One region of the Streptomyces sp. H51 genome, then DNA from elsewhere that is predicted to be linked to it. Evidence: riboswitches for the same ligand, from Rfam matches in the RefSeq annotation. Region 1 holds a riboswitch; the other holds the start of a gene.

Region 1 (4,399 bases):
CGAGTTCGAGCAGCCGGCGGGACCGGTGGCAGATCTGCCCGCCGTCGCGCCGCAGCTCCGCGCCCTGCGCCGCCGCGCCTCCCTCACCCTGGAGGCCGCGGCCCGCGCGGCCGGACTGTCCCCGGCCCACCTCTCCCGGCTGGAGACCGGGCAGCGGCAGCCCTCGCTGCCGGTCCTCCTCGGGCTCGCCCGCATCTACGGTACGACGGTCTCCGAGCTGCTCGGCGAGACGGTCGCCGACCGTAACGCCGTGGTGCGCGCCGTCGACATGGAACCCACCGCCGCGGGTGGCTGGACCTACTGGCAGGCCGGCGCCTCCGGCCGGGGCATGCAGGCCCTGCGGGTCCACGCGCCGTACGGCACCCAGGGCGACATCGTGCGCGTGCATCCCGGGGAGGAGTGGCTGTACGTCCTCACGGGGCGGCTGTGGCTGCGCCTCGGGGACGCCACACACCGGCTCGGTCCCGGCGACAGCGCGCACTTCGACTCGCTGACGCCGCACCGCATCGCGGCGCTGGACCCCGAAGGGGTCGAGCTGCTGTTCGTCCACACCCTGTTGCAGAGTCCCACGGCCGCGCTGTGCCTGGGCCCGACCATCGGAGACATGCCATGAGCAATTACGAGGAGAAGTTCCCGCGCTCCCTGTGGATCCGCCTCATCATCTACATCGCGGCGGGCCACCTCTTCGCGGGCTTCATCTACCTGCTGTTCTCGGTGGGCGCCAAGTAGCCCGCCGCGTCCTGGGCGGCAGCCCGCCGCGTCCTCGGCGGCGTCAGTCGAGCAGGCGCTCGCGCAGCCGCTCCCGGACCGCCGGAGTGACGCCGAGTCCCTGCGCCAGGTAGGGCTCGACGCCGCCCCACGTCTCCTCGATGGTCTCGAAGGCCGCCGCCAGGTACTCCTCGCGCGCCTCGAACAGCGGGCTGAGCAGCTCCATGACCTCGGGGGAGTAGGCCGAGGCCGAGCTGTCGCCGCGCTGCACCCGGTAGCGGCGGTGCTTGGCGTTCGACTCCAGGTAGTCGGCGAAGATCGCATCCCGCTCCACGCCCACGGCGAGCAGCGTCACGGCGACGGACAGGCCCGCGCGGTCCTTGCCCGCGGCGCAGTGCATCAGTGCGGGCACGCTGTCCTCGGCCAGCGCGCGCAGCACGCGCGTGTGCTCGCCGGTGCGCTCCTTGATGAGCAGGCGGTAGGAGCCGATCATGCGGCCGGCCGCCTTGCCGCCCCCGAGTATCTCGCGCAGCTGGTCGAGGTCTCCGTGCCGGACCATCTTCCAGAACTCGGCGCCGTCCGCCGGGTCGCTCAGCGGCAGGTTCACATTGCGCACGCCCGGCAGCTCGACGTCCGGGCCCTCCAGCTTCTGGTCCGCCGCGTTGCGGAAGTCGAAGACCGTGTGCAGCCCCAGCGAGGCGAGGAAGGCGGCGTCCTCCGCGGTGGCGTGCGCGAGGTGGCCGCTGCGGAACAGCACTCCGTGGCGCACCCGTCGTCCGTCCACCGTCGGCAGGCCTCCCACGTCGCGGAAGTTGCGGACTCCTGCCAGCTCGGGCTCGGTCGACGGAATCTGCTGCGTCACGGGGGCTCCTCCCAGCCGTCCCCGCCGGCGCTGCTCGTCGACGGGCACCTCCTTGACGATACGACACGCACACCCCCGCTCAGCAGGGGTGTGCGGACTGCCCCCTGGGAGTCCATGGCGATTCCGTGGCGAGTCGGTGGCGAGAGTGCACGAATGCCGCGAAACGATTCATGTGTCCCGAAGGTGTTTCCCTGCCGCATCGCCCTTGTCTGAGTCTTCTGTCCGAATTGGCGCTTTGGGTGGATTTCATTCCAACTCGCTCCGGAATGAGGAATGCTGGCGCGAGGTCGCGTGAGCATCGTCATATCGGTCACCGTGAGTCGCCCGTCATGTTCACGTAATGCGTGGTGCTTTTCAAGGAATTTGGCTGCTGGAGCCGGCTCGGAATCGACGGAGGGTGACCGCGGATTCCGGTAAGGGATCAAGGGAAACGTGCGCCTGGCGCGACCTCTTGCTTGTCCCTTCGTGTCGTGGTCGCTTACGTTCGCCACGCAATCCGGGCGGACGCCGAATCCTGCCGCCGCCCGGAATCCCGCACACTCACCCGTGCACGGCAGGAGCGGGGGACCCACAGGTAGAACCGCCTGTCCGGTCTCCGGAACAGGCTTGGGGTCAAGTCGCGCCCACAACGCGGCCGGACATCTCCAGTCCGCACCCGACAGCTCACCTCGCAGGCGCCGGAGAGGAATTCGTCATGCCCGCGAAGGGTAAGCACCGCCGCCCCAAGTCCCAGCGCTTCACCCGCTCCATCGCCGTCGCCGGAACCGGCGGCGCCGCCCTCGCCCTCCCCCTGCTGGGGGCCACCGGCGCCCACGCCGACACCGGGCAGCCGGTTTCGCAGAAGACCGTGCGGTCCCTTTCCGGCGCCGAGAAGACGGCGGCCGAGGGGAAGAAGGCCGCGAAGGGGAAGGCCGCGAACAGTGCGCGGGTGCGGACCTATTCGGTGCGCGAGGGCGACTGCCTCTCGAAGATCGCCGAGGAGCGGGGCGTCCGCGGCGGCTGGAAGAAGCTGTACGCGGACAACCGCCAGGCCGTCGGCGACGACCCGTCGCTGATCCACCCCGGCCTGAAGCTCGTCATCGGCAAGAAGGCCACGAGCGGCGCCACCAAGTCGTCGTCCTCCTCGTCGTCCTCGTCGTCCTCTTCGTCGTCTTCATCGCCTTCGTCCTCTTCGCCGTCTTCGTCGGCCTCTTCGTCGGCCTCTTCGTCTTCGTCCTCCTCTTCGGCTCCCGCGCCTTCCGCCGGCTCCCCGTCCTCCTCCTCCGACGCGTCCTCCGCGCAGCAGGCGACGGTCACCCAGGCCGCCGAGTCCACCGGCACCTCCAGCGGTTACACCCTCCCGGTAGCCGGGTCCGGCGTCGGCACCGGATACCGCGTCGCGGGCAGCATGTGGTCCAGCGGCTACCACACCGGCATCGACTTCGTCGTGCCGACCGGCACCTCGCTGAAGGCCGTGGGCGCCGGCACGGTCGTCTCCGCGGGCTGGGGCGGCGCCTACGGCAACCAGGTCGTCATCCAGCTGGCCGACGGCTACTACGCCCAGTACGCACACCTCTCGCAGCTCTCCGTCTCGGCCGGCCAGACCGTCACCGCCGGCCAGCAGATCGGCCTCTCCGGCGCGACCGGCAACGTGACCGGCCCGCACCTGCACTTCGAGATCCGCACCACGCCGAACTACGGCTCCGACGTGGACCCGGTCGGCTACCTCCGCTCCAAGGGCGTCGCCGTCGGCTGACGGCTCCCCGACCGCCCGGCACGCCGCCGAGGGCCGGACCCCGATCCCCGGGTCCGGCCCTCGGCCGTCGCCGGGCGCGAGGACGGCTTATTCCGGGTTTGGCGAACAATTTAGGCGTGGCTTATCTCACCGTTCGTCAAGCCCTCCCTACGGTCGCGTAGGTCACATTGAACGGTGAATCATGACCTGCTGTGGCAGACGATTCGAAGAGTGACAGCAGATCAGTGATCGGGTCGTACGTCGCGGTGGGGGACAGCTTCACCGAGGGCGTCGGCGACCCGGGTCCCGGCGGGGCGTTCGTCGGCTGGGCGGACCGGTTCGCGGTGCTCCTCGCCGACCGGCGGCCCGAGGGCGACTTCACGTACACGAACCTCGCCGTGCGCGGCAGGCTGCTCGACCAGATCGTGGCCGAGCAGGTCCCGCAGGCCGTCGAACTCGCCCCGGACCTGGTGTCCTTCTGCGCGGGTGGCAACGACATCCTCCGGCCCGGCACCGACCCCGACGAGGTCGCCGAACGCTTCGAGCGGGCGGTCGCACGGCTCACCGAGGCCGTCGGCACCGTCATGGTGACGACGGGCTTCGACACCCGTGGCGTGCCGGTGCTCAAGCGCCTGCGCGGCAAGATCGCCACCTACAACGGCCATGTGCGGGCCATCGCCGACCGCTACGGCTGTCCCGTGCTGGACCTGTGGTCCCTGAAGTCCATCCAGGACCGCCGGGCCTGGGACCACGACCGGCTCCACCTCTCACCCGAGGGGCACACGCGGGTGGCGCTGCGGGCCGGGCAGGTCCTCGGCGTGGAGGTGCCGGCCGACCCCGAGCAGGCCTGGCCGCCGCTCCCGCCGCGCGGCACCCTCGAGATCCGGCGGGACGACGTGCAGTGGGCGCGCGAGTACCTGGTGCCCTGGATCGGCCGGCGCCTGCGGGGTGAGTCGTCCGGCGACCACGTCCAGGCGAAGGGGATGCTGTCCCCGTACGACATCAAACTGCGGATCGAGTCGGTCGCCTGACCCGGCGCTCCGGCGCGTCCCGGGCACGCGCCGCCGACCGGCGACTCCGTACGCAGTACCCCGTCACTCGGTACCCCGTATTCC
Region 2 (4,399 bases), on a different contig from region 1:
TCCATCATAACGTCATGTACGTCCTGTACATTTTTTGCAGAGACAGCTCCGGGGGGAAGCTCCGGGGACAGCTCTGTCGCGAGGAGGGGTATGCCATGACCCGACCGTCCGCCCGCCACGTCCTGCCCGAGTTCACCGAACGGACCTCGTCCGGGCCCGGGTCGACGGATCCGTACGCGAAGCTGCTGGAGGAGCGGATCCTCTTCCTCGGCACGCCCCTCGACGACACCGCGGCGAACGATCTGACGAGCCGGTTCATGTACCTCGAGCACAAGGACCCCGGCCAGGACATCGCGCTGTACATCAACTCGCCGGGCGGCTCGTTCAGCGCCATGACGGTGCTCTACGACACGATGCGGTACCTCTCCTGCGACGTGCGGACGACGTGCCTGGGGCAGGCCGCCGCCACGGCCGCGGTGCTGCTGGCCGCCGGGACTCCGGGCAAGCGCTCCGCACTGCCGGGCGCGCGGGTGGTGATCCGCCGGCCCGCGCTCGCCGAGCCGGTGCGGGGCCAGGCGAGTGATCTGGCGGTGCGGGCGGAGGAACTGACGCGCAATCGCCGTCTCGTGGAGGAGATGCCGGCCCGGGCCACCGGACACAGCCGGGAGAAGATCGGCGCCGACATCGAGCGGGACCGGGTCTTCGACGCCCGACAGGCGGTGGACTACGGCCTGGTGGACCGGATCGTCCCCGGCCGCCGGGCCTCCTTCGTCCCGCCCGCCGGGAGGTGAGCGGCCGGTGATCCCTCCCGAACTCCCGCCGCTGCCCGCGCTGACCCGCGCCGAGGGCGAGCTGATCGACCGTTACCTCGACGTGGTCGACCTGCTCGGCCGCATCAATCCGGCCCACCACGGCGACACCTACCGCGGGCTGCGGGCCGCGCAGGCACTGGTGGCCCGGGCGGCCGAACTGCGTGACGCCCTCGCCCTGATGCACCAACGGGGCGAGACCGAACTGCACGCCCCCACCCTGGCGCGGGCCCTGCGGGTGCTGGACGGCGAGCGGCGCACCGCCCGGGTCACCGTGCCTCCGCAGCCCGGCACTTGAGGCATCCGCCGGGCCCGGGCGGCGGTCGCCCGGCGCGGTGTCCGGACCGGCGCCGAAACGGACCAAACGGCGTACCGCCTTCCGGACTAGACACACCTCCTCTTTTTTGACCGGTCGAGTTGCGCAACCGGCCCGACCGGAAGGCGGAATGAGGCATTTCTTCGCTGGTCCGGGCCGCTTCGCAGGTGATGACGCGCGTCCGAACACAGGGCTGCCCACCCGAACGGGTGAGTGGTGAGTAACAACACAAATCCCCGTTTCCGTTGGGCTTTTCGGACATCCGTGAGCCAAGATCCGTGTCTGACGACAAGCCCCCGCCGCCGCGGCGGGGCGATCCGGGCGGACGCCGAGTCCTGCCGCCGCCCGGATGACCGGTCGACAGGAGTGGATCGGCAGGAGTGGAGGACCCGAGCACGACGGGTCGCCGGAACGGTCACGCCATGACCGGGCCGAGCAGCCCTTGGGGTGAAGCCGCGCGAGCGGCCGGGCAACTTCGCCAGCCCGAATCCGACAGGTCATCCTTCACAGGCGGCTGACGAAGGGTTGCGCATGACTGCGCTCAATCGTGTCCCGTCGCTGATCGTCCGGGCCGGCACGGCCTCGGCCCTCACCATCGCCGCGGTGGGCGGCTCGGTCGTGGTCCCGGGCTTCAGCTCCGACGCGGCCGCCGCGACGCCCGCGACGAAAGCACTTCAGATCGCGGCTTCCAAGAAGGGTTCGCCCTACCGGTGGGGCGCCACCGGTCCGCACCGGTTCGACTGCTCCGGGCTCACGCTGTACTCGTTCAAGAAGGCGGGCAAGAGCCTGCCGCGTACCGCGGCCCAGCAGTACAACAAGACCCGCCACATCTCCGCCAAGAGCCGCAAGGCCGGAGACCTCGTGTTCTTCCATTCGGGTTCGTACGTCTACCACGTCGGCATCTATGCCGGAAAGGGGAAGATCTGGCACGCCCCGAAGACCGGGGACGTGGTGAGACTGCAGAAGATCTGGACGAAGAGCGTCTGGTACGGCCGGGTCAGCTGATCCTTGCGTGCGGTGGCGGCGCCCTGACACGCCGCCACCCCACGAGGCGTGACACGGCCCTGGGCGGTTACCCGTTCAACCATGGCCGACCACGTCCCCTGCACCGCACGCAACGAGACCCCGCTGGAACGCGCCGACCGCAATTTCGGCGAACTGCTCCAGGAACTGCGCGTCACCCAGACCGGGGTGCAGATCCTCTTCGCCTTCCTGCTGACCCTGGCCTTCACCCCGCGCTTCCCGTCCCTCGACCCGGTGCAGCGGGCCACCTACGTCACCACACTGCTGCTCGCGGTCCTCGCCGCCGCCCTGTTCACCGCGCCGGCCGCGCTGCACCGCTCGCTGTTCCAGCGGGGCGCCAAACCGCGCGTCGTCCAGGTGTCCTCACGGCTCGCCACCACCGGCATGGGTGTGCTGGTGCTGGCGTTCACCGGGTCGGTGCTGCTCGTGGTGGACGTGACGACGGGCCGGGCGGGCGGGGTGGCCGCGGGCGCGGCGACCCTGTGCGTGTGCCTCGGCCTGTGGTGGCTGCTGCCCCGCCTGGTGCGGCGGGCGGGCCTGTCCGCCGAGCAGCAGGCCGCGCCCGTCGTCAGGCAGCCGGGACCGCCGCGCGACGCGGCCGTCCACCGCGAGCCGCCGGTACGGCGCCGCTGAGCCCCTCTGCCGAGGCCGGTGACGCCGCCGAGCCCCTCGCCCGAGGCCGGTACGGCGCCGCCCCACGCCCGAGGCGAACACGGCGCCGCTGTCCTCCTCGCACAGGCACCGTTACGACTCCTGCTGGCCGGCCGCCGGCACCGGCCGCGCCGGCACCTTCCACGGCAGTTCGATGGAGACGGTCTTGCCGCCCTCCCGGGTGGGGCGCACGCACAGCCTGCCGCCGCACTCGGCGGTCAGCCAGCGGATGATCACCAGGCCGCGGCCGTTGTCCTGCTGGACGGCGGCGGGCAGCCGCTTCGGGAACCGGGGGTGGCTGTCGGTGACACCGATGCGCAGTTGTTCGTCGCGGTCGAGTTCGAGTCCGACGGTGAAGGTGGGCGACTGCCCGAGGGTGTGCTGGACGGCGTTGGTGGCGAGCTCGGAGACGATCAGCCGGACGGTGTCGGCCACCTCCGTGTGCGGCGCCAGGCCCCACTCCACGAGGGTGTCGATCGCGTAGGTGCGGGCCGCGCAGACCGAGGCGGGATCGCTCGGCAGGGTGACGGATGCTTCCAGATGGTCTGCCATGGCGACGTCGTCCCTTTCCCACGGGACCGCTGGTCCGACACGGAGCGGATGGTTCGAGTACGGTCCCGGACTGGTGCTTGGCCGTCAGACTGCCATCACCGCACCGGCCACGGCTGGCGATCCACCGAGATATGCATATATCTGTCGCTCAAAGCGGTGAACTCTGCCACGAGAGACCGTATCGGGGCGCCTCATGAGGAGTAAGGAGGGACCCATGCAGCACGGTCCCGCGGTGCGCCGCAGGAAGCTGGGCGCCGAACTGCGCGCGCTGCGCGCCGAGGCGAGGCTCACCAGCGGTGAGGCGGCGCGGCTGGTGGGCTGGCACCAGTCGAAGATCAGTCGTATCGAGACGGGCACCAGCGGGGTGAAACCGGCCGATGTGCGGTTGCTCCTGGACGCCTACGGGGTGTCCGATCCGCGGCTGCGCGATCTGATGCTGGTGCTGGCGGGCTCGGACGAGAACACCGGCCGGCACCACTGGTGGCACGCCTATCGCGGCATCCTGCCGCCGGACTACAGCGACTTCATCAGCCTGGAGTCCCAGGCCGACGCGATGCGCACCCTGGAGACGTCGGTGGTGCCGGGGCTGCTGCAGACGCCCGAGTACGCGCGGGCGGTGACCCGGGCCGCGACCCGCGGGCTGGACGACGCGGGGCTCGACGCGCTGGTCGAGGTGCGCCTGGCCCGGCAGAAGGTGCTGCGGGCCGACCCGCCCCTGGAGTTCAGCGCGGTGCTGGACGAGGCGGTGCTGCGCCGGGAGATCGGCGGGCCCGAGGTCATGGCGCGGCAGCTCGAACGGCTGGTCGAGGCGGCGCGCCTGCCGCAAGTGCGGCTGCAGATCCTGCCGTTCGGCGCCGGAGCGCACGTCGGCGTCACCGGATCTTTCGTTATTTTCTCATTTTCGAGCACTCCTGATCTGGATGTGGTCGTTCTCGACCACCTGACGAGTAGCCTCCACTTGGAACGGAAAGAAGACCTCCAGGCCTATGCGGAGGCCTTCAACTCCCTTCAGATCCAAGCCCTTTCGCCCGAGGACACATTGGATTACCTCGCCGGCACAGTCGTCGGCGGGTAAGGAGGCACCATGTCAGCACTGCCTCGGAACGTC

The links. A riboswitch is a leader RNA that binds a small molecule or an ion and turns the genes downstream of it on or off. The one in region 1 is predicted to bind cyclic di-AMP.
Region 2: it holds a riboswitch for cyclic di-AMP, as region 1 does, so the genes downstream of both, VKA29_RS09775 (C40 family peptidase) here and VKA29_RS13635 (LysM peptidoglycan-binding domain-containing M23 family metallopeptidase) in region 1, are expected to answer to the same signal.

What each region holds. Positions count from the first base shown of each region.
Region 1 covers NZ_JAYMHD010000048.1:3,730-8,128, forward strand. Annotated here, with positions in the region: gene VKA29_RS13620 (helix-turn-helix domain-containing protein) at 1-613, shown strand, start outside; gene VKA29_RS13625 (DUF6126 family protein) at 610-729, shown strand; gene VKA29_RS13630 (tyrosine-protein phosphatase) at 773-1,570, opposite strand; cyclic di-AMP (ydaO/yuaA leader) riboswitch at 2,082-2,260, shown strand; gene VKA29_RS13635 (LysM peptidoglycan-binding domain-containing M23 family metallopeptidase) at 2,265-3,305, shown strand; gene VKA29_RS13640 (SGNH/GDSL hydrolase family protein) at 3,530-4,315, shown strand.
Region 2 covers NZ_JAYMHD010000034.1:94,554-98,952, reverse strand. Annotated here, with positions in the region: gene VKA29_RS09785 (ATP-dependent Clp protease proteolytic subunit) at 96-731, shown strand; gene VKA29_RS09780 (hypothetical protein) at 739-1,047, shown strand; cyclic di-AMP (ydaO/yuaA leader) riboswitch at 1,382-1,593, shown strand; gene VKA29_RS09775 (C40 family peptidase) at 1,597-2,070, shown strand; gene VKA29_RS09770 (DUF6328 family protein) at 2,152-2,721, shown strand; gene VKA29_RS09765 (ATP-binding protein) at 2,833-3,291, opposite strand; gene VKA29_RS09760 (helix-turn-helix transcriptional regulator) at 3,506-4,366, shown strand; gene VKA29_RS09755 (DUF397 domain-containing protein) at 4,376-4,399, shown strand, end outside.